One region of the Metabacillus schmidteae genome, then DNA from elsewhere that is predicted to be linked to it. Evidence: riboswitches for the same ligand, from Rfam matches in the RefSeq annotation. Region 1 holds a riboswitch; the other holds the start of a gene.
The links. Region 1 has a riboswitch for manganese ahead of HWV59_RS24820 (TerC family protein). Riboswitches for the same ligand answer to the same signal wherever they lie in the genome.
Positions count from the first base shown of each region.

Region 2: it holds a riboswitch for manganese, as region 1 does, so the genes downstream of both, HWV59_RS09950 (TerC family protein) here and HWV59_RS24820 (TerC family protein) in region 1, are expected to answer to the same signal.

Region 1 is NZ_CAESCH010000002.1:831,367-842,256, forward strand. Features, by position in the region: gene HWV59_RS24800 (glycoside hydrolase family 28 protein) at 1-588, shown strand, start outside; gene HWV59_RS24805 (alpha/beta hydrolase) at 1,236-2,030, opposite strand; gene HWV59_RS24810 (pectinesterase family protein) at 2,056-2,964, opposite strand; gene HWV59_RS24815 (metal ABC transporter solute-binding protein, Zn/Mn family) at 3,381-4,925, opposite strand; yybP-ykoY riboswitch at 5,205-5,301, shown strand; gene HWV59_RS24820 (TerC family protein) at 5,404-6,093, shown strand; gene HWV59_RS24825 (BlaI/MecI/CopY family transcriptional regulator) at 6,431-6,850, shown strand; gene HWV59_RS24830 (M56 family metallopeptidase) at 6,847-7,701, shown strand; gene HWV59_RS24835 (DoxX family protein) at 7,838-8,239, shown strand; gene HWV59_RS24840 (DsbA family protein) at 8,246-8,929, shown strand; gene HWV59_RS24845 (disulfide oxidoreductase) at 8,936-9,340, shown strand; gene HWV59_RS24850 (YjcZ family sporulation protein) at 9,445-9,537, opposite strand; gene HWV59_RS24855 (hypothetical protein) at 9,940-10,470, shown strand; gene HWV59_RS24860 (hypothetical protein) at 10,521-10,706, opposite strand.
Region 2 is NZ_CAESCH010000001.1:2,080,068-2,090,957, reverse strand. Features, by position in the region: gene HWV59_RS09970 (DUF1836 domain-containing protein) at 1-195, shown strand, start outside; gene HWV59_RS09965 (alpha/beta-type small acid-soluble spore protein) at 321-512, shown strand; gene HWV59_RS09960 (anti-sigma-I factor RsgI family protein) at 595-1,782, opposite strand; gene sigI (RNA polymerase sigma factor SigI) at 1,779-2,525, opposite strand; gene HWV59_RS09950 (TerC family protein) at 3,018-3,818, opposite strand; yybP-ykoY riboswitch at 3,869-4,030, opposite strand; gene HWV59_RS09945 (undecaprenyl-diphosphate phosphatase) at 4,184-4,963, shown strand; gene ku (non-homologous end joining protein Ku) at 5,053-5,955, shown strand; gene HWV59_RS09935 (D-glycero-alpha-D-manno-heptose-1,7-bisphosphate 7-phosphatase) at 6,097-6,618, opposite strand; gene HWV59_RS09930 (DNA ligase D) at 6,703-8,529, shown strand; gene HWV59_RS09925 (MarR family winged helix-turn-helix transcriptional regulator) at 8,800-9,258, opposite strand; gene HWV59_RS09920 (nucleotidyltransferase domain-containing protein) at 9,484-10,227, shown strand; gene fbpA (Fur-regulated basic protein FbpA) at 10,266-10,451, opposite strand; gene HWV59_RS09910 (hypothetical protein) at 10,622-10,890, shown strand, end outside.

The DNA of each region.
Region 1 (10,890 bases):
AACGTTACAGTGAGTAATTGTGTATTTGAAGGAACAGACCGAGGAATTCGGTTAAAATCAAGACGAGGACGCGGCGGTGTGATTGAAGACATTCGTGTAAGCAACATTGTGATGAAAAATGTTATTTGTCCGTTTATTGCAAACCTCTATTATTTCTGTGGACCACGTGGAAAAGAAAAATATGTATGGGATAAAAACCCCTATCCTGTAACAGATGAAACACCTGCTTTTAGAAGGATTCATTTTTCAAATATAACGGCAAGAGAAGTAAGTGCAGCTGCAGGATTTTTATACGGCTTGCCTGAGATGTATGTAGAAGATGTGACATTTGATCATGTAACAGTCGATATGGCTGAAAATGCAGAACCAGGTATGCCTGCCATGATGTCAGAATTAGAGCCAATGAAACAACGCGGCTTCTACTGCGGCAACGTCAGAGGTGTGAATTTTCATAGAGTAACAGTCAGTAACAATGAAGGTCCCGCATTTTATGTGGAAAACGGGGAAGATATTGAGTTCAATCAATGCAAACAAAAAACAAGCTCTGAAGGTTCGATGATTGAATTGAAGAATGTAACTTGTAAATAAAATAAAAAATCGTCCATATAAATTTTGGACGATTTTTTGTATGAAGGACAAATTTTGTTTCAAGCCCTTGCGAAATGTCCTTCATCCTTGGTATGAAGGACAAATTCTGTTCAAGCCCTTGCGAAATGTCCTTCATCCCTGGTATGAAGGACAAATTCCGTTTCAAGCCCTTGCGAAATGTCCTTCATCCTTGGTATGAAGGACAAATTCTGTTCAAGCCCTTGCGAAATGTCCTTCATCCCTGGTATGAAGGACAAATTCCGTTTCAAGCACTTGCAAAATGTCCTTCATCCCTGGTAAGAACTATTCGGTAAGGAATATAAATATCCTTCATCCCTGGTAAGAACTATTCGGTAAGGAATATATTACTAGAGTAACAAATTTAAGATATTGATCGGAGGCTCAAGAAACTACTTATAGATAGCGAATACCTGCAACCGAAATCAACTCAGGTTAATAGTGCATCTTATTTTAAAAGCATCAAAGTATAGTTTATTAATAGGCGTTTTTTGCAAAGCTTGTTTCTACCGCACTCTTTTTTAAAATCTATAGTGGAATGAAGCTGCAGACACTCCCCGGCGCATCGAGTGTCTGCAGCGCAATGGAACGAACTAATTTTTATCTTTAACTGTATTAAAAAACAACCATTATTTAATAGTAAACCCTTGCTGGTTCAACCAGCTTTCACACAATTCTGTCCATTTCCCCACAACAGGATCATCTCCAGCAAGACCTAACCCATGACGTCCATTCGGAAAAATATGCATTTCAAAGGGAATCTTATTTTTACTTAATGCCTGTGCATAGAGCAAACTGTTTTCAACAGGAACAGGTTCATCATCAGCTGTGTGCCAGAGAAAAGTCGGCGGTGTATCAGCCGTAACATTATTTTCACTAGATAATGATACACGAAGTTGTTCAGATGGTTTATTTCCCAGTAAATTGTTAACAGAGCCCTCGTGATAATCTTGTGTAAAAGAAATGACAGGATAACAGAGGATTGCTAAATTTGGCCTGCAGCTTTCCTTATCAATTACATCAGTAGATTCGTAGCATTCCTCCAAAAGTTGAGTGGAAGCCATTGACGCTAGATGTCCACCTGCCGAAAATCCTAATATTCCAATTTTCTGTGGATCAATAGACCATTTTTCTGCATAATGGCGAACATAGCGAATCGCACGCTTGGCATCTGCTAATGAAGCAGGGTGTCTCGAAGGTGATACGCGATAGTTTAACACAAACGCTGATATACCTAAGGTGTTGAACCATTTTGCGACCGGTTCACCTTCATGATGTGCACGATGCTGATAACCACCACCTGGAAAAATGATAATAGCCCCATGCTTTTCCTTACCATCGATAAGGTAGGGGGTAATTGTTGGAGAAAATGTATCTTCAGAACTAAGAAATGGTACACTTTCTGTCCATAATGAATTTGTCATTTAAAAGACCTCCTAAAAAACCATCCTATTTTTTTAAGGTTGGAACCCAATTGTCAGAGCTCTCAAATATCTTTTCAATCGTCAAATCCGCAAAATCACGTTCTGATAAAAGTGTTGACCACTTTACTCGATGTTCCATTTCACCACCAGGTCCAGTACTCGCTGCTTCATAGTATCTTGAGGTTATTTCGTTTTCTTTGTCGCTCCAGTTGTCCCAGCCTTCGCGTTTAATATGAGACCCCATCCATGTTCGAATAAAGCTGGTTTGCGCATAAGGGCGCCACGGTCTTCCTAAATATACAGTATTGTCATTTGCCCTGCCGGTTAATTTACAATCAAAAAAGATAAAGCCATATGCTGATTCCTTTGGTGCGGAAGAAGCTGTTATGTATCCATCACGTAAACTATGAATTTCACAATGTTGAAAAACGACTGTGCCAGAGCCGAAAATAAAATCAACATGACCTTCAATATAGCAATGTGAAAAATATTGCCGACCGCGACTTGAGTAAAGAGTATCTTGATTACCTAGTAATCGAACATGATGGTAGATACCGCGATCACCGGATACATAAAGCGCTAGTGCTTGCCCAATTTCCTCTCCATAACCTGCTGTATTTTCAATTGTTATGTTTTCAAGTTGAATATTATCTGCCTGTATGGTAACAACTGGTGTACGAAATGTTCCAAGCTTCTTATGATTAGAGTCAGTCATTTCCGCATATAAATGATTTGTAATAATTGTGTTCTCAACATCTTCCCCTATTAAAGAAATATCTGGTTTATTGTCAGGAATTACAACGTTTTCTTCATATTTACCTGCCTTAATAAAAATGGTGACAGGTTCAAGAGGAAGAACACGAACTGAATCGACCGCATCCTGAATACGTAGAAAGTCTCCATTACCTTCTTTACAAACAACTATATTTCTCATCCGATGACGCCACCCCTTTGAACTAAATTAGAGAATCCTTTCCTATCATTTACAATAGCTTAATTTTGGGAAGACTTCTATAATCATTCTCCATATATAAGGATTTCCATCAAAAAAAGTGATCTGTTGAATCTAATATAAGATAATGATTATGTAGGTTTGTATTCCTTATATTTAGTATATGTACTTGTCATTATTGTTGGCAGATATAAATCAAAGCGAACAATCATATATTTGTTGAATTAAATAATGTAAACGCTCAGTTGCAGTATGTATCGCTAAGGTTGCATGGATACGACTCAGCTTTCACACAATATATTTTTATATATAAAAATATCCGGGCCCCCAAGAAGGGGTGACCGGATATTATATTATTAGAAAAGATATAGAATTGTACTTATCTGAGGGAGGAAAAATTAATGCATTATCATTTCATGAGCGATTTCCTCACCGCTAAGGTCAGAAGGGTAATAGGTTGGCCAGTTAATGACTTCCTCTAGCAACGCTTCCCGGTCATCACCCCAATACAAGTGATAGTGATATGAATCGGTTGGGGCAATACTGTGATCACTAAATTGGATATAGCTTGGCATCTTTCCTTCATGCTCGTCAGCAAGTTTGAAGACATAGCGCACACCACGGTTTCCAGCTTCATAGTTTAGAATTTCATAGCCGTCATAGATATAACTTCCAGACGATTTTTCTCCATCTTCAAAGAATGTGAATGTATCTCCTTCAATAATGATACGGTCCACGCCTGTTTTATATCCTATTGTATAGTAATCTTTATATTCTTCTTCAGTCTTGTCTCCGTCTTCTGCTTTGTGAGCAAATACTTCATCGAGGGTACCATCCAGTAAATAAGGGTAAACGGATTGCCAGTCACCTTCCCAGTCAGATAAGTCCCGGTCTTTAATTTGATCATCTTCAAAGTAACCATCATAAATCTTCTGAGCTTCTTCATCTAATTCATGGCTGTGATCATGGTCGTGTACTTCGGGTTCTATAGCAGGTGCATCTTCCAATGCTGTAAGCAGCTGTTTCAGGTTATGTCTCATCAGTGTAAAATAATCTTCATCTTTTTTAATATCTTCATCTGTCAGTACAGACAGGTTATGCAGCCTTAGCGTTTCTGCACCTATTTCATCCCTCACGACTTCAGTTATTTTCGTCGTAATGTTCTGTTCAAAAAAGACGTGTTTTAATCCGTATTCTTTAGCAGTCTCTACAAGTGTCTGTAGTTCTTTCTGAGACGGTTCCTGCGTAGGGCTCAAACCGGTAACAGCAATCTGGTGTATACCGTAAGCTTCTTCCCAATAGCCATATGCCGCATGAGAGACGATAAAATGATTGCCTGTAGCTGCTTTCAATTCAGCGGAAAACTCTTGATCTAGCGCTTCAAGGTCAGTCTTGAGAGTTTCAAAGTTTTCATTAAATAATTTCTCTTTTTCAGGTTTCATTTCTACTAATAAATCTTTAATATCCTCTGATAATTCAATGGAGCGGGTTGGATCCAGCCATACGTGGGGGTCATAATCTCCGTGGTCATGATCATGTCCGTGATCGTGGTCATGGGAACCTTCACTGAGCTCAATCCCTTCAGATGCTTCAACAACTGTCACATCTTCAGCCTCTACAGCTTCAGCGATTTTTTCAGCATAGGCCTCCAGCCCCGCGCCATTCATTATAAACGCATCCGCTTCAGCAATAGCCATTACGTCTTTAGAAGTGGGCTCATATGTATGGGGGTCTGACCCTGGTGGCAGGATTGATTCAACTTCAGCTTCTTCCCCTGCAATCTGTTCTGCAAAAAATTGCAGGGGATAAACCGTAGTGAAAATTTTCGTCGGTTCAGTTGATGCCGATTTCTGTTCTCCACTATTATTCTCATTTTCTACTCCACATGCAGCAAGGGTAAAGACAATTAATAAACCAAATAAAAACATCCATTTTTTCCTCATATGTATCCTCCTTTTCACTTTTCACAAAAAGAGTATATCGTAATAGTTACGATTTGTAAATAGTAATGGTTCTTATTTATAACAAACGGTTATTTGTATAAATATATTCCTTTTGTGTATGTTTACAATAACGATGATAAAAAGGTTAGTAGTCACAGGTGTCCTTAATATCAGTATGTTAAAAGTAAATAATTAACCAATTGAAACATAAATAAGATAAAGTAATAGACAGACATATCATGTATAAAGTATAATGACATAAGATTTAATAGCGAAAGCTTCCAATGTAAAGGGGAGTAGCGTCAGGATTATCCTGAAACAAAGTCGTCATTACATGAACTTTGTTCATCGGCTTTGTTGGCATATCATTGTGCTTAGCGAGACCTTTGCCTTATAGGCAAAGGTCTCTTTTATTTGTGCATAATAGCTATTTATAAATCTAGTAAAAACAGATATCCAGGAGGTAATCTTAATGGAAATGGAATTTCTCACTGCACTTTTATCTATTATTGTGATTGATTTAGTTTTAGCCGGAGATAATGCCATTTTAATCGGGTTAGCGGCAAGAAACTTGCCAAAACAACAACAGAAAAAAGTTATTTTATGGGGTTCAGTAGGAGCAATTATTATTCGTATCGTGGCAACCTTAGCTGTTGTTTGGTTATTGGAAATCCCGGGTCTTCACCTTGTCGGCGGACTATTATTAGTCTATATTGCTTACAAATTGCTCGTTGATAATGATGACCATGGCGATGTAAAAGCCGGGGATAGCTTCTGGGCAGCACTCCGAACAGTTATTATTGCCGATGCTTTAATGGGACTTGATAATGTCTTAGCAGTAGCCGGTGCATCTCACGGAAATATGCTATTAGTTGTTTTAGGTCTATTAATCTCTGTGCCTGTCGTTATGTGGGGGAGTACATTAATTCTAAAATGGATTGATCGTTTCCCGATTATCGTAACAATCGGAGCAGGTATACTTGCTTGGACTGCTTCAAAAATGATTGTAGGCGAGCACTTCTTAAGTGGTATATTTGAAAATGGTTTTGTGAAATATGGATTTGAAATCTTCGTCATTGCAGCAGTTATTATAACAGCTAAATATGTACAATCTAAAACGGCAAAAAATCAAGAAGAAACAGCTCTTTTAAAAACCGGAACACATTAATACTAGATTGGCCAACCTATAATGATGGGTTGGTCTTATTTTTATGGCAGTATACGCAAAGGTTATTGCTTTGGATTACTATTTTAACGCTATAGTGGAATGGAGCGGAAGACACTCGACTCCTGCGGGAAGTGAGGAAAGGCTGAGACCCCACAGGCGAAGCCGAGGAGGCTCAGCTTCCTCCCCGGCGCATGGAGTGACTGGAGCGAGATGGAACGAACTAATTTTAACCTTAACTGTATTTAACCTTTTTAATATAAACATGTATTAGTAATTTCAAGTTTCTTGCCTATTCAATATATTTACACTACAATATGTAATGGAAGGTGAGATCAATATGAATATTAATAATTTCCGATTCGATCAAGTGGGATTAAATCGTTTTTTTGGACCTTTAGAAGCTAAAATTATGGATATTCTTTGGGAAGGCTCTGAGAAAAGCATAAAGCAAGTGCAACAGCAGCTTGAGAAAGAGAAATCAATTAATTTTAATACCGTCATGACGGTAATGAACCGTCTTGTGGAAAAGGGAATTCTTCAAAAAAGAATAGAAGGACGAACCTCCCTTTTTATCCCGGTTAAAACAAAAGCGGAATTTATTGAAGAGCAATCAAAAAAGTTAACAGATAATTTATTAGATGAGTTCGGTGGTTTAGTTGTAAATCATATGCTGGACTCCCTAACAGAAGTAGATCAACAATTGCTAACTCGACTAGAAGAAAAAATTGATCAACTAAAGAAAGGGAAGAAACAATGAAATGGAGATATAAATCATTAATTGTTTTTGGATTAGGCCTGTTCTTAGCGATCGTTCTTTTTACACAGATGGGGTTGTACCTATATCATCATATCTTGGGAACATTCATTCATTTCAATGTATTTCAACTTTGTATTAGTTTATTTAGTGGCAATACTTTGCTTTATCATATCGTATTATTTTTAGTCAACTCGTTTGTAGCTTGGACATTCATTATGGTCTGTATAAAAATCATGAGGCAGATTTTGTTTTTTTCAAAATTAAAAATAAGATTAAAACGGAAATTAAATCGTACTGAAACGAAAAAAATTAATAGACTATTTAATCGTAGTAAAGAGGATATTTATGTTATTCAACATGGAGAGCCTATTGCTTATACAGTAGGATTTTTGGAGCCTATCATTGTCATTTCTACAAATCTTATCGAACTATTGGACAAGACTGAGCTCGAGGCTGTCATTCATCATGAATCAGCACATCAAAAATATAATGATCCTCTCAAAGTCTTTATTTTACAATTGATTTCTGAAGTTATGTGGTATATTCCATTAACAAAATGGTGTTATGAAAATTATAAAATAATGGTGGAACTTGTTGCTGATGAATATGCGGTTAACCGCATGGGTTCACAGGTAGGACTTGGTAGTGCTTTACTTAAACTACTCAAAACTTGTATTCATAATCGAAGCTCTGCTCCAGTTTTAGTCCCATTTTCAGATGGAACTGTAAATTTTCGTATAAAACAATTACTAGAACCTGAGTTTTCTATACCTGTTAAATGTCCGCTCATATCTATTATTGTTTCCATCAATATGATTGTATTTTTAATGTTGTTAATGATTATGCTTTAGTATTTTATTTTTAAGCTTGACCGAAAAGTCCACCTACACTACAATGAGTAGTGTAGGTGGACAGTAGATTTGTATATTGAATTTTTTTACACCGTTACACTACGGTGTGTAGTGTTAAAATGAGAGGAGATTAACAATGAAATTGGAAGTAGGAACATTAATTCTTCGAGTTTACCTGGGCTTTGCTTTTTTTATACATGGACTTGCAAAGTTTCAAGGTGGTGTTGAAAATACAGCCGGTTGGTTTGATAGCATGGGAATACCAGGATTTGCGGCTTACATAGTTGCTATTGTTGAATTAGCTGGAGGATTACTTTTAATTGTTGGTTTGGGTACACGGTACATTTCAGGACTGTTTTTTATCATCATGATTGTTGCAACGTTAATGGTGAAACTATCATCAGGGTTTATGGGAAATGGTCAAGGAACAGGGTTTGAGTTAGATTTGGCTTATGCTGCTATGTCCTTATTTTTTGTTTTATATCCGGCATCAAACTTATCATTGGATTCAAAGGTAGGGAAAAAGAGAAGAGAGTAAGGTGTAATGATGGCTTCTAAAAAGAAAAAAGAAAGTAAACCTCAAAAATTAATTGTTTGGATAGTTAGTACTTTTGTTATTTGCATGGCTGCCTTGATTTTTATATCAAGCTCTTCAAGCACGACTGTGGAGGCATTACAAGTTGAAAATCAACCGTATTTAGGTAAAGATGATGCTCCAGTTCAAATCGTAGAATTTGGAGACTATAAATGCCCTATTTGCAAAAAATTTCATGAACAATTTGTTCCACAAATACAGAAGGATTTTGTAGAAACTGGTGTTGCAAAATTTTACTTTGTAAATTATTCATTTATAAATGTGGATTCTATTCGGTCTGCTAAGTTTGCAGAAGCCGTTTACAAGGAGCTAGGAAATGATGTGTTTTGGAAATTTCATCATTTACTATTTGAGGGTCAGCCGGAAGATAGTAAATATGAAAGGATGGATGTTTATACAGAGGAGTTTCTAGAGAATACATTAAAAGAAATCGTGACTGAAGAAGAAGCTAATAAAGTTGTTGCTTCCTTTCAACAGGAAGAAGCTGAAACAGCCTGGGAAGAGGATATGAAGCAAGCAAACGATTTAAACATAACAGGTACTCCTACAATATATGTGAACGGACAAAAATTCGAAGGAAACAGTTATAATGATCTTAAAGGAATGGTTGAAGAAGCGATTGAAGGAGAATAGGCCGGAATGAATAAATCGTTATTCTTTTCATGGATTGTATCTCTTGTAGCTACTTTAGGAAGCCTGAGTTTCAGCGAGGTTTTTCATTTTGTCCCATGTACTTTATGCTGGTATCAACGAATTCTTATGTACCCGTTAACGATCATTTTAGGTGTCGCGTTTTACTATGGAGATCGAACTGTTTATAAATATGGGATACCGTTAGCGGTAATTGGTATGGTTATTTCACTGTATCATTACTCCCTTCAGAAATTGCCGTTTATGCAAAAACTTGAAATATGTACAAGTGGAATTCCTTGTTCGGGTGAGTATATTAACTTACTAGGTTTTATAACAATTCCCTTATTAGCTTTTATCAGTTTTACTTTAATAGCAATTAATCTTATCATGATGAGAAGAAATAATAGATAAAGGTCTTCGCTCTAGAGGTAGCGAAGACCTTTACTTTTTTGAGGAGGATCCCATGTCCCATAAGATTCCTAACTATTGAAGGTAATGAGGTGAGGGAATGATAATTAGTAGCCTACATAAGCTGCACCTACGATAATTAACAAGATGAACAATACGACAATTAAAGCAAAGCTGCTTCCATTGTTATAACCGCCCATTAGATCCCCTCCTTCCTTTATGTGTTAATGTATTCTATGAAGGGTGAAATCTGTTTGAAAGGGACAGACATGGAGTTATGAGAAAAGTGTGGTTTTGTACTAAATTATCTTTGTTCATTTTTTGAGGATAATATATAATCTTTATTTTGGGCAACTGGTTGATTAAATTTTTGTATACTCAAAACCTAGTAGAACTTGATAAATAACGACTGATGTATAGGGATGCTATGAAGGTCATGAGAGTGCTTTAGTTATAAGTTAAGAATGATGTTTTCTTGAAATAACAGTTGATATTCTCCTAGGTAAATCCTATAATACAAAAGGTGGAAGATCATTCAATTAATTGGGAATTTAAGGGTGATCACCATTTTACATACTATTCCGAAAATTGGAGGAGTTTAAATGAAAAAATTATGGTTTTTATTTTCTGCCCTTGTTTTTGCAATTGGATTAACTGCTTGTGCAGGAGATACTGAAGAAACAACTGAATCACAAAATACAGGAAGTGAAGATGCGAAAACTGAAGAGGGTGCAGATAAAGAACAAAATGCTAAAAGTGCAATGATGCGATTCTACATGGCAACTTCAAAGGCAATAAATGAACATGATGGAGATTTAAATGCATACGAATCTGCAGAGGAAGAGCCAACAGCAGAAATGAAAACATCAGCAGAAGCATCTGCTAAAGCAGTAGTTGAAGAATTAAAAACGATTGAAATTCCTGAAGAATTAGCAGATCATAAAGCAGATCTTGAATCAGCTATTGAGGATTTAACAGCATCTTATCAAACGAAAGCAGAAGAGCTGGAAAAAGATGCCCCTTCTTTAGATGCTGCTAACGAAACATTCACACAAGCTGATGAGAAACTGGGTAAAGTATTTGAAGCTGTAGGATTAATTCCAACAAGTTTAAGTACAGAGGTTACTGATTAACAAATATGAAAGTAAAAACGACTTACCAAAATCGGTAGGTCGTTTTTTAGTTAAGATCGCTGAATGCCGTTTGTGGAGAAGTTTTTAATGAGCTTTTGTAAATTTCTATGTCCTTCTCTTAGTTTTATTGTTTCTTCAATAATATGTTGGAAGCTCTCTATATCTTTATCAGATGCATTTAAAAGTGATTTTGGAACACCTTCTGCAAGTTGTTGTAAGGTCAAATCATCTCTCACGTACAATGTCCACCCTTCTTTTTATTTACTTTTCTTCTTATGTAAATTAATTTTAGAAATCTTTCAAATCTCCTTCAAAAACTTATCTACAATTCTCAACAGGATTTTTTATGTAATAAAAAAAAGAACGGTAATAGTGCAATACCTGACATGATTAGCTATGTTTTTACATCTAATTTCAGAT
Region 2 (10,890 bases), on a different contig from region 1:
CTAGACTCTTTTTCAGAAAGAGATATAGAACTGGAAGAACGTATAAATCGTCAAATAAAGCTTCCGCGAAAGATTTCCTCAAACCTAACGGAAGAGCAATGTAATTCGATTCGCAGGATTATTGTGACTACAGTATTATCGGTAATAGCTTCACATATCCAGACAAGGGCACAGATTTATTTAAATGAAATCTAAATATAGACAAATGCATCTCTAAACATTTCCAGTATAGAAATTCATCCTCAAAGAAACCTTATGAGTAAGGCTATAGTAGATATTCTTATAGCCTTAAGAAAATACAAAAAAAGAGGTGCATACAAATGGCTAGAAGTAGTAATAAATTACTTGTCCCAGGGATTGAACAGGCTCTGGATCAAATTAAATATGAAATTGCACAAGAATTTGGCGTGCATTTAGGATCAGACACTGTTTCTCGTGCAAATGGATCAGTAGGCGGAGAAATTACAAAACGTCTTGTAGCACAGGCGCAGTCACAGTTAAACGGAAAATAAATTGAATAATATATGGCAAAAAGGCTGATCACGTTTGATCAGCCTTTTTTTATAAAAAAAACTTTTGATAGCACAAATGCCTTTAATCGTCTTCACGATCATTTTTTGCTTGTTTTCTATCTTCTTTGTTATGCCCACCGTTATTATTTTTTCCTCGATTGTATTCCTTACGACCATTTTTATCATTATCCCGATCTTCATTCCAATGATCCTGATCGTTCTCATTATCACGGTCTTTTTTACTATTCCATTCCCTATTTCTTTCGTTGCGATTTTCCTTACGTTCCTCCTGCTTGACCCTTACAGTTTGCTTGTTGTTATTTTGTATATTCTCATTTCTTTTATGTTGATTTTTTTGAGCATTCTCTTTAATCTTTTGCTTTGCTTTATCCAGCTTTTCTTTTGTTTCTGATTTCAATTCCCTTTGCACAGAGTTGTTATTAACAGGTTTAGTGTTCGTCTGTTCCTTTACTTGACTTGATGTGTTTGTGTTTGTTTCTTTCTTTTCTGGAACAATTGGTACAGGTGTAGCATCACTCTGTGTTGAATCATCTTTTTCTTTAGATTCTACTTGCTGCTCAACAAGCTCTAAATATTTACCGGTCGAAACCCCTTGTTTTTGTGCTTTTTCTCTAGTTTCTTTATCTGATTCCATTGTTTTTACGATCATTTCTTCTTCTTCTACCGTTGAACTAATTTTTGTCAGATTTTCTTCCAATTGTTGTTCAATTTTCTTATCAGTCTCATTCATTACCGTAGTGATAACAATTTCTTTTCCGGGATAAACGTATCCATCTGACTTACATTCATTTATAATAACTTGCACAATTTCATTAAGAGGTTTTTCCTGCCAATTAGCAAGGCTATCCATAATATTATTTGCCTCGTCATTAAGCGGTACTAATGAAATAACCTTTAAATGATTATCTAGACTAACTTCAAAGCTGGGATTTATATCAATTGACATGTATGCGTAGACTTTATCATTATTTAAAAAAGGTAGAAAACTAATCATAAAAAATATGATGGCAACTGCTGATAAAGCCCCAATCCTAGCTGTACGAGTACGTAAATGATTAAATAAGATTCTATTGCCTGCCCTTTTTGTTCTTGTTGCAGCTTCTTCACGTTTATCCGCTAAAGGAAAAAAAGAAATTTCTTCACCTAATTCATAATTTCCCTCTTTATTTAACGTTCTTAAAAATTTCCCATCTGGGGTAAGCAATGTAACAAAGTCATCATCGAGCTCTACGACGACCCCTCTTTTCATGAATCCAGCACCCCTTTTATATATTCTTTTAAATAGACGAAATTTCCTGAAAGAATGATAGCCATAGCTATGATGTATTTTCTATTTCTCTCGATTGTTTTACGACTTACTGAAACTTTAGCTTCAAGTTGTTTAACCGGCAGCTGTCTTTTGGTAAAAAGGATATTTCTTAGTTTTTCATCATTTACCAATTCAGTCGCGACTAACATCGCATTTTGTCTGGCATCAAAATGCTTGGGTGATTGTTCAACGATTTCAGCAAAAGTTAATTGAAAGTCATTTAAGCAGTGCTGAAAATAAATAATTTCTTCTTTACGATGTTCCTGTTCAAGTGCTTTTGTATATTCCTCAACTGATAAGTCCGATTCAATTTTACTCTGGGAATATTCACCCTCTTCATGCTCTTGCAGCTCAAGATGGACCGTATATGGATGACGAGCTTCCTTTCGGATATAGTCAATTACTTTCCTTTTAATCACAAGCTCTGCAAAAGCTAATAATGAACTCCCTTTATCAGTCGAATATTTCTCAATAGCATCATTAAACGCAATAAGACCTATACTAAATTCATCATCGTTTTCACTAATATATCGTTTACAAACAGATGAGACTGTTTTAGCAACAAATGGTTTATATTGTTCAATTAGTTCATTTTGTAAGTGTATATCTCCCTTTTGTATTTGGAGAACTGTTTCTTCTAATGTTCGCTTCTTTTTACCTAATTTAAACAAAAGGCTAAGCATTGGGATGTTCACCTCTGTTTCCCCTATATTACTTTGTTAATAATAGCTAATTTAATAGGGGATCGCAAAGGAAGATATATGAAATTATCTTTCTGATTTTCTACAAAACAAAGTCAATTATTACAAAACAAACAACTTTTGACCTATTGATTTAAACCTATACCAAACCTTCAAAAAGAATAGACTTTACTGGTTGGAACAACGTATTAAATTATACAACACGATAACTCAACACGAAAAGAACTGAAAAAATATTAATAAAATTGCGTTTTGTCACATTACCTCCCTCACCTTTTCTTTGAGTCCCTAAATAGTTACGTCATGATAATTTATCTTAAGGGTGTTAAAAAAATATTTTGCAAAAAAAATCTCAGAACATGAGTTTAGACCTAGAAAATGTTACACATTTGACATATTCAGGTGTATATTTCTGCTCTATTACAATTTAAAAAGGAATCCCGAATAGGATTCCTTCGTCAGACAACTTCTATATTAATAATCATTACTTGCTTTGGCTTTATCTAAAGTTTTTTCTTCATTGTCTTCTTCTTTTACTTCTTTGGATAGGAACCACCCACCAATTGCAATTGTTGCAAGTACGATCCAGAAAATTATTTTCCACGTGGCAGATTCAATAAAGTGTTTCGATACCACATCAATTTGAGGATGTGCAAGTGTATATAAAGCTAACTTCACACCTACCCAACCAACAATTAAAAATGCAGCAGTTTCTAGATTCGGTTTTTTCTTTAAAAGTTTAACAAAATACGTTGCAGCAAATCTCATTATCACAATTCCGATAATACCACCAGCTAATATAACGAGGAATTGACCTCCATCAAGACCACCAATTTCAGGTAAATTTGTGGCGGGTAGTGTTACGGCAAGTGCTACTGCAGCCAAGATTGAGTCTACCGCAAAAGCTAAGTCTGCAAGTTCTACCTTTAAGACTGTACCCCAAAATCCTGATTCTTTTTTTGCAACCTTGTGCTCCTCACTTTTCTTAATAACAAATTTCTTGACAATATGATTGATTGAAATGTAAAGAAGATAGATGGCTCCTATTGCCTGGACTTGCCACACATTAACAAGAAATGAGATGAGGAATAGTGCACCAAATCGTAAGACAAATGCACCCGCCAATCCGTAAAATAAAGCTTTCCTTCTTTGATCCTCCGGTAAATGCTTAACCATAACGGCCATAACCAACGCATTATCAGCTGCTAAAATTCCTTCTAAGGCAACCAATACTAATAGCACCCAACCATACTCTAACAGTAAAGTTACATCCATGCTTTTCTCCTCCTAATGCTTAAAGTATTAATCTTCTTAGACCCTTTATTAGCAATAGGACAACAAAAAAAGACCCTTGCCGCTAAAGGCAAAGGTCTTGCTAAGCATGTTAAACCGTACCGATCATGCCAACAAAGCCGATGGAAAAAGATCCATGAAATGACGACTTTGTTTTCAGGTTCCCCTGAACGCTACTCCCCTTTGAAAGAAGAATATTAAGTTACTATTATCATAAGTGCTTTGCTGTTTTGTTGTCAAATGTTTTTTCTAAAATTTATTATATTCCTTTAATAAATTGTTCTATAAAAGCATCTATTTGACATATTCATGAATACAGACAAGCTTTGTTTTTGAGGGGGATGAATATGGATTGGATACAGGCAGTCATACTGGGAATAATTCAAGGACTAACAGAATTTATCCCAATAAGTAGCACAGGACATCTTTATTTAGGCCGAAATTTTTTCGGGTTAGAAGAAGCTGGCTTATTTCTAGATACAATGCTTCACCTAGGAACTCTTATCGCACTTGTTGTTTTTTATAGGGAAATACTTATTAAATTAATAAAAAACCCCTTTAGTCGGATAACAGCACTTTTAGTTGTTGGAACTATTCCGGCTGTTATAACTGGTATATTATTTAGTGATTATTTTGATAGCCTGTCAAAATCAGGAATCTCAATCGGTTGGGAATTTTTAATTACAGGGCTCTTTTTGTGGTTTGCTGATTCAATTAAAAATGGAGCAAAAAAGGTTGAAAACATTTCTTTATTTGATTCCTTTTTTATTGGAAGCTTTCAAGCACTAGCTATTTTTCCTGCCATCTCCCGATCGGGGATGACGATTGTAGGTGCTCTCTTAAGGAAAATGGATAAAGAAGCTGCTGCGTATTTCTCGTTTCTCTTATCTATTCCAGCTATTTGTGGTGGTGTTATTTATCAACTAAAGGATCTGATATCAGGAGCTGTCCCGCAAATTAGCCTTTCATCAATGTTTATCGCCACATTATCTTCTGCTTTTTTCGGCTATATTGCAGTCAGATTCATGATTACGTTTATCAAGTACAGATCTCTAAAAATCTTTGCTGTTTATGTATGGGTTCTAGGAATAATCATTATTCTTCTCCAGCAATTATCTATATTTTAAGTTAATTGGCAGCTATTTCTACTCATGAAATTCTTGCCTGAAGCAGAAATTAAAAACAGGAAACTTACAACATAAGACAGGGGATTTTTATGCATACAATGTGGAAAGGCTCCATTAGTTTCGGTTTAGTGAACATACCCATTAAACTTTATGCAGCAACAGAGGACAAGGATATTAAACTTAGAACTCTTCATAAGAAATGTCATAGCCCTATTCAATATGAAAAAAAATGTCCGAATTGTGATGAAGAAGTTAAAGCAGATGAAATTGTGAAGGGCTATGAGTATGTAAAAGGAAAATATGTTGTCCTAACAGAAGAGGAACTAAAGGAAATAAAAGATGAGCACGAAGATAAAACTGTTGAAATTATTGATTTTGTTAAAATGGAGGATATTGATCCTATCTATTTCAGCCGTTCTTATTTTATTGGTCCTGGAGAAAATGGTGGAAAAGCATATGGACTGCTCAGAGAGGCACTAACAAAATCAGGAAAAATAGGCATTGCTGAAATTACGATCCGTTCAAAGCAGCAGCTTGCAATGGTACGAGTTTATCAAAATTGCATTGTAATGGAGACAGTTCATTATCCGGACGAAGTAAGAAACGTTAAAGAAGTCCCGAGTGTTCCTGAAAATGTAGAGGTCGGAGAAAAAGAACTTGATACAGCTATTATGCTTATTGATCAGTTAACCACAACCTTTGAGCCTGAAAAATATAAAGATGATTATCGATTGGCTTTACAAGAACTTATCGAGAGAAAAGTGAATCAAGATGAAGGTAAAACACCAACTGAAGCAGCACCGCGTCAAAATGTTGTAGATTTAATGAGCGCTCTTCAAGCAAGTATTGAAAAAACAAAAAAACCACAAACAAAAGCAAAACCAAAGGCGAAGCCAGTGAAAGCTGTTGGAGATGACAGTTCATCACCAACACCAACTAGCACTGTCGGAACGACCGGAAAGAAAACAAAAACAGTCCGTAAAAAAGCTTAATTATTGTGGTTCAACAAGACGGGAAACTATCTTACAGAAAGTTTCTCGTTTTTATATTATTTCTGAGTTAGTTATGTTTATATTAATCCTTCTAATTCAATGAACTACTACATTATAGACGTGTTTAATTATATATTGTACTCATTGCTCAGTCGTAATCCAGCTTGCTGCATCGTATAAGGTCGGAAATCGGATATCAGCTAAACCTTCTTCATTACCAATTAGAATGGTTTTCGTTCCTGCCTGTTTCCCCGCTAGAATATCAACATCCCGATCACCCACCATAAAGCTTTCATGTAAAGAAACTTGGTGTTTTTGCGCCAACGTAAGAAGCATTTCTGGTTCTGGCTTTCGACAAGCACACCCTGCATTAGGTTTATGTGGACAATAGATAATGTCATCTATCTTTCCTCCACTCTTTGCTATCTCTTTTTTCATTTTTTCATGCACCTTTTTTAGATTATTTTCCTTCATATAACCTAAACCAACTCCACCTTGATTTGTTACAACAAATACGAGATAGCCTGCATCATTTAGCAGCTTAATCCCTTCTCCAACTCTATCTAATAAATACATTTGTTCCGGTTTGTTAACAAATTTCACCCTACTACTTAATACCTCATTTATGACACCGTCTCGATCTAGAAAAACAGCTTTATTCATCACTTAACATCCCTTTCATGAATTTCTGTGAATTTGATCATAATAATACATATCACTATTGAAGGATGATGCTTTTTGAAACCAATGCTTCCGACTTTACATACCGAAATACCTACAGGGTCAGACTGGGTTTACGAAACAAAATATGATGGATTTCGATCTCTCTTAGTTGTGACGGATTCTTCAATTGATATAATGAGCCGGAATGAAAAATCATTAAATAAACAATTCCCTGAAATCATTTACCAAGTAGAGAGAATCCGAGATGAGTTAAGACCACATCTTCCCTTAATTTTAGATGGTGAAATTGTCTACCTGACATCAACACATTTCTCTGATTTTGAGCAACTTCAAATAAGAGGCAGATTAAAAAATTTAGATAAAATTGAAATTGAATTTAAAAAGCATCCTTGTTGTTTTCTTGCTTTTGACCTTGTCAAATTAAATGGAAAAAGTCTTTCCACTGATTCACTTAAAGAGCGGAAATTAATGCTTCAAAAGTTATTTAAAACACTAAAGTTAGACAATGAGGTGAGCCCTCTCTCCCCCAATCATCTACAGTATGTTCCTTATACAACGAACTATTCTAAGTTATGGGAAGAAATGCGGCTTGAAGATGGAGAAGGTATACTCGCCAAACATTTAAAAAGTAAATGGGAAGAAGGACTGCGTACACAAAAATGGTTAAAAATTAAAAACTACAAATATGCTAACTTTTTTATTACCGGCTACGACAAAGAAAATGGCTATTTTCATGTCGGTGTTTTTCAGAATAGTCATATTGTCCAAGCAGGAGTGTTTTCACATGGTATTTCCGCAAGCGAACGTGAAGCACTTCTTACAATTGTGCGGGAAAATAAAAAAAACGAAACAGCATCTTTTATTGAAATAGGACCGGCTATTGTTGTAGAAATTCAATTTTTATCTCTTTATAAAAACCAATTACGTGAACCATCGTTTTCGACGTTTCGATTTGATGTTGATATCGACGATTGCACTTGGGATATGTTATTAATTAAAACTGCTCCTATTCATGAAGAAATATCAATCACACATCCTGATAAACCCTTATGGGAAAAAGTTGATGTGAAAAAAGAGAAATTTTTAAGTTATCTTTTTCAAATATCACCTTTTATGCTTCCATTTTTAAAAAATCGCTTGTTAACTGTTATTCGATTTCCACATGGTATGTATGGTGAAGCATTTTATCAAAAAAACAGTCCTGATTACGCACCTTCTTTTATCAAAACTAAGCAACATGAAAATATCGATTATATTATTTGTCAAGATCTTTCCACCTTGATGTGGCTTGGAAATCAGCTTGCATTTGAGTACCATATCCCTTTTCAGACAATTGATACACCACATCCAACTGAAATCGTATTTGACCTTGATCCACCTTCCAGAGATTCTTTTTCGTTAGCGATAAAAGCAGCATTTGAAATGAAGAAAATATTTGATCAATTTCAATTAAAAACATTTCCGAAATTATCGGGCAACAAGGGATTACAAATTCATATTCCCATTTCTAAAAATTCACTAACATATGAAGAAACTCGTGTTTTCACTGAGTTTATTGCTAATTATCTAGTGACAAGTTTTCCTGAAGATTTTACAATTGAGCGAATGAAGAAAAATCGTGGCAGTCGACTTTATATTGACTATATTCAACATGCAGAGGGCAAAACTATTATCGCTCCCTATTCTCTCCGTGGAAAAAAAGAAGGAGCATTCATTGCTTCACCACTTTTTTGGGATGAAATCAATGAAGAGTTATCAGTCGAACAATTCACCATGGACAAAGTTCTCAACCGATCAAAAACAATTGGATGCCCTTTTCATAACTATTTTGAATCACCTCAGGATAAAACACTACGGACATTAATTGAACAAATAAATAATGCAAAATAGAGAATTAAATTCAGTTATTTCCTATGAAGGACACTTAAATCGTTTTAACCTTAATGGTGTCCTTTATTCCCTCTATGAAAGACATTCTTGCTCATTTTCATCTTCATTTTGTCTTTCATCTGCTCTATGAAAGACATTCTTTTCCGTTTCTCCATCAATTTTAAACTTCTTTAATATTTCAGTGAGACAATCACTTCGAACTTAAAAAAGAGTGACCAAAATGGCCACCCTTTTTACGGGTAAACGTTTCCAATCTAGATACTTAGCAATCTATCTGAATAGTAAATGCTGGCTATGTACTCCCGCCTTCTTTAAGAGCGCTTTCAACTCTACCTGCTCTTCAGCATTTAAGCCAGAGAATGCACGTGCCATTCGAATTGCATGAATTGGATAGATTTCATCTAAATATGTTTGACCTTTCTCTGTTAACTTTGCATAAATTGAACGTTTATCCTTTGGATCCTGTTCTCGATAGATATAGCCATTTTTTTCAAGCTTATCAATCACATACGTAACATTTCCACTAACTAGCAGAAGCCTTGAACCAATTTGCTGAAGCTTTTGCGGACCTTTCGTGAACAACAATTCCAATACTGCAAATTCTGTTGGATTGAATCCATGCTCCTTACTATCACGGATAGAATGCTCGGATACGCTTTTGAAAGCCCTTGCAAAAACTCGAAACAAATCCAATGCATTCTGTAATTCTTCTTCAGTAAATGATCTCATCCCATCGCCCTCTTGTTAAAAATTAGCAAAGATAAAAGTGTTAGAAAAAACTTTACTTGTCACAGAGTTCTACTGATAAAGCCACATCTATACTATCCTTTATTAACTATAATAGGATAAAATAGCACTCCCTATATATTTTACTATTATTTAACGTAAATTTGAAGGTTTTTCATAAGAAAAGTATATAATTATAATAATAGCACACATAAATGGGGTATCTTTATGAACAATGTAATCAAAAATATTTTAAATGACTTAGAAAAACAAGAGCAAATACAAATTTTATTTGCTTGTGAATCCGGAAGCCGTGCTTGGACCTTACATGAAAAAGATAGTGACTTTGATATAAGATTTATTTATAAGCATGAACAAGATTGGTATTTGCAATTATATGAAGAACGTGATGTTTTAGAAAGAAATAGCTTAGAAACCTATGAAGTTGTTGGGTGGGATATTAAGAAGGCTTTACGTTTACTGAATAAGTCAAATCCTACTCTTCTTGAATGGTTATCTTCCCCTATCACTTACCGAAATGATGTTATGTTTACCGAAGAATTAAAGCAATTTGCCCAACATACTTTCTCACCGTATTCAGTTCTTCACCATTATCTCAGCATGGCTAAAAAAAATTATAAACGTCTTAAACAAGTTAACAATAGTACTGCTAAAATGTATCTTGCTGTCTTAAAGCCTTTGCAAATTTGCAAATGGATTATTGAAAAAGATTCATTTCCAGCCATTGGCTTACATGTTTTCCATAATGGTAACAAAGGATCCATTATGGAAAAGGAATTTCAAGAAGTAATTCTACATAAACAAGCTGGACTATATTTTAGTTCTCACATTCTCCTCGAATATATAGAAACCAGCTTACGAACTTTAGAAGGCCTTGTGAAAGAAAGTCGAAAAAACAATTTTGATCACACTAAGAATTTAACTGATTTCTTTAGAAAGGTCATCAGTTAAGAAAGGACTCCAAAATATGGATGGAGTCTTTTTCTTTTTCATCCTGTTGAAGAGCTCTTTTTCTTTACCTTTGGTATGTTGTGATAAAAATAGTTATATTCATTTTTCAATTCTGTTAGTGTCATTTTATTCATTACCTGGCTATTGTAAACACCAATTGCCAGTAGCTTTTGTGAGTAGTAATTTCTTTGCTCTTCAAGTGCAGTTTGTAACATTTTGCTCATAGCACTCATCTCCATTTATTTTTTTACACTATTAAATTTACCTCAAAATTGTTATGTGGCGATTAAGACAATGTTAAGATTTTTTATTGAGATATTAAGATTGTATAAATTTGGTTAAATTTTCAAAAATTTGTCGACAATAGTTTCAATAACCTATGGAGTTGAAACGAATGAAGATAAAGGTAATTGCTATAAAACAAGATCTTTCTTACACAAAAGTTTTTTATCTCAATTTAGCTGAACCAAAAAACCAGCAATTATATATGGCTATATTCGAAAAAGGTTTTTTAGCTTCATTAACTATTTACAACACACTTACAAATCACTTTGAAGAAGTTACTTCCTTATTCCCGGAATCCTTTTTACAAAAACTTTCAGAGAATATTTACATTCAAATAAATACAAAGTCTTATAGACCTGAAGAAGGTTCTCATCTAAA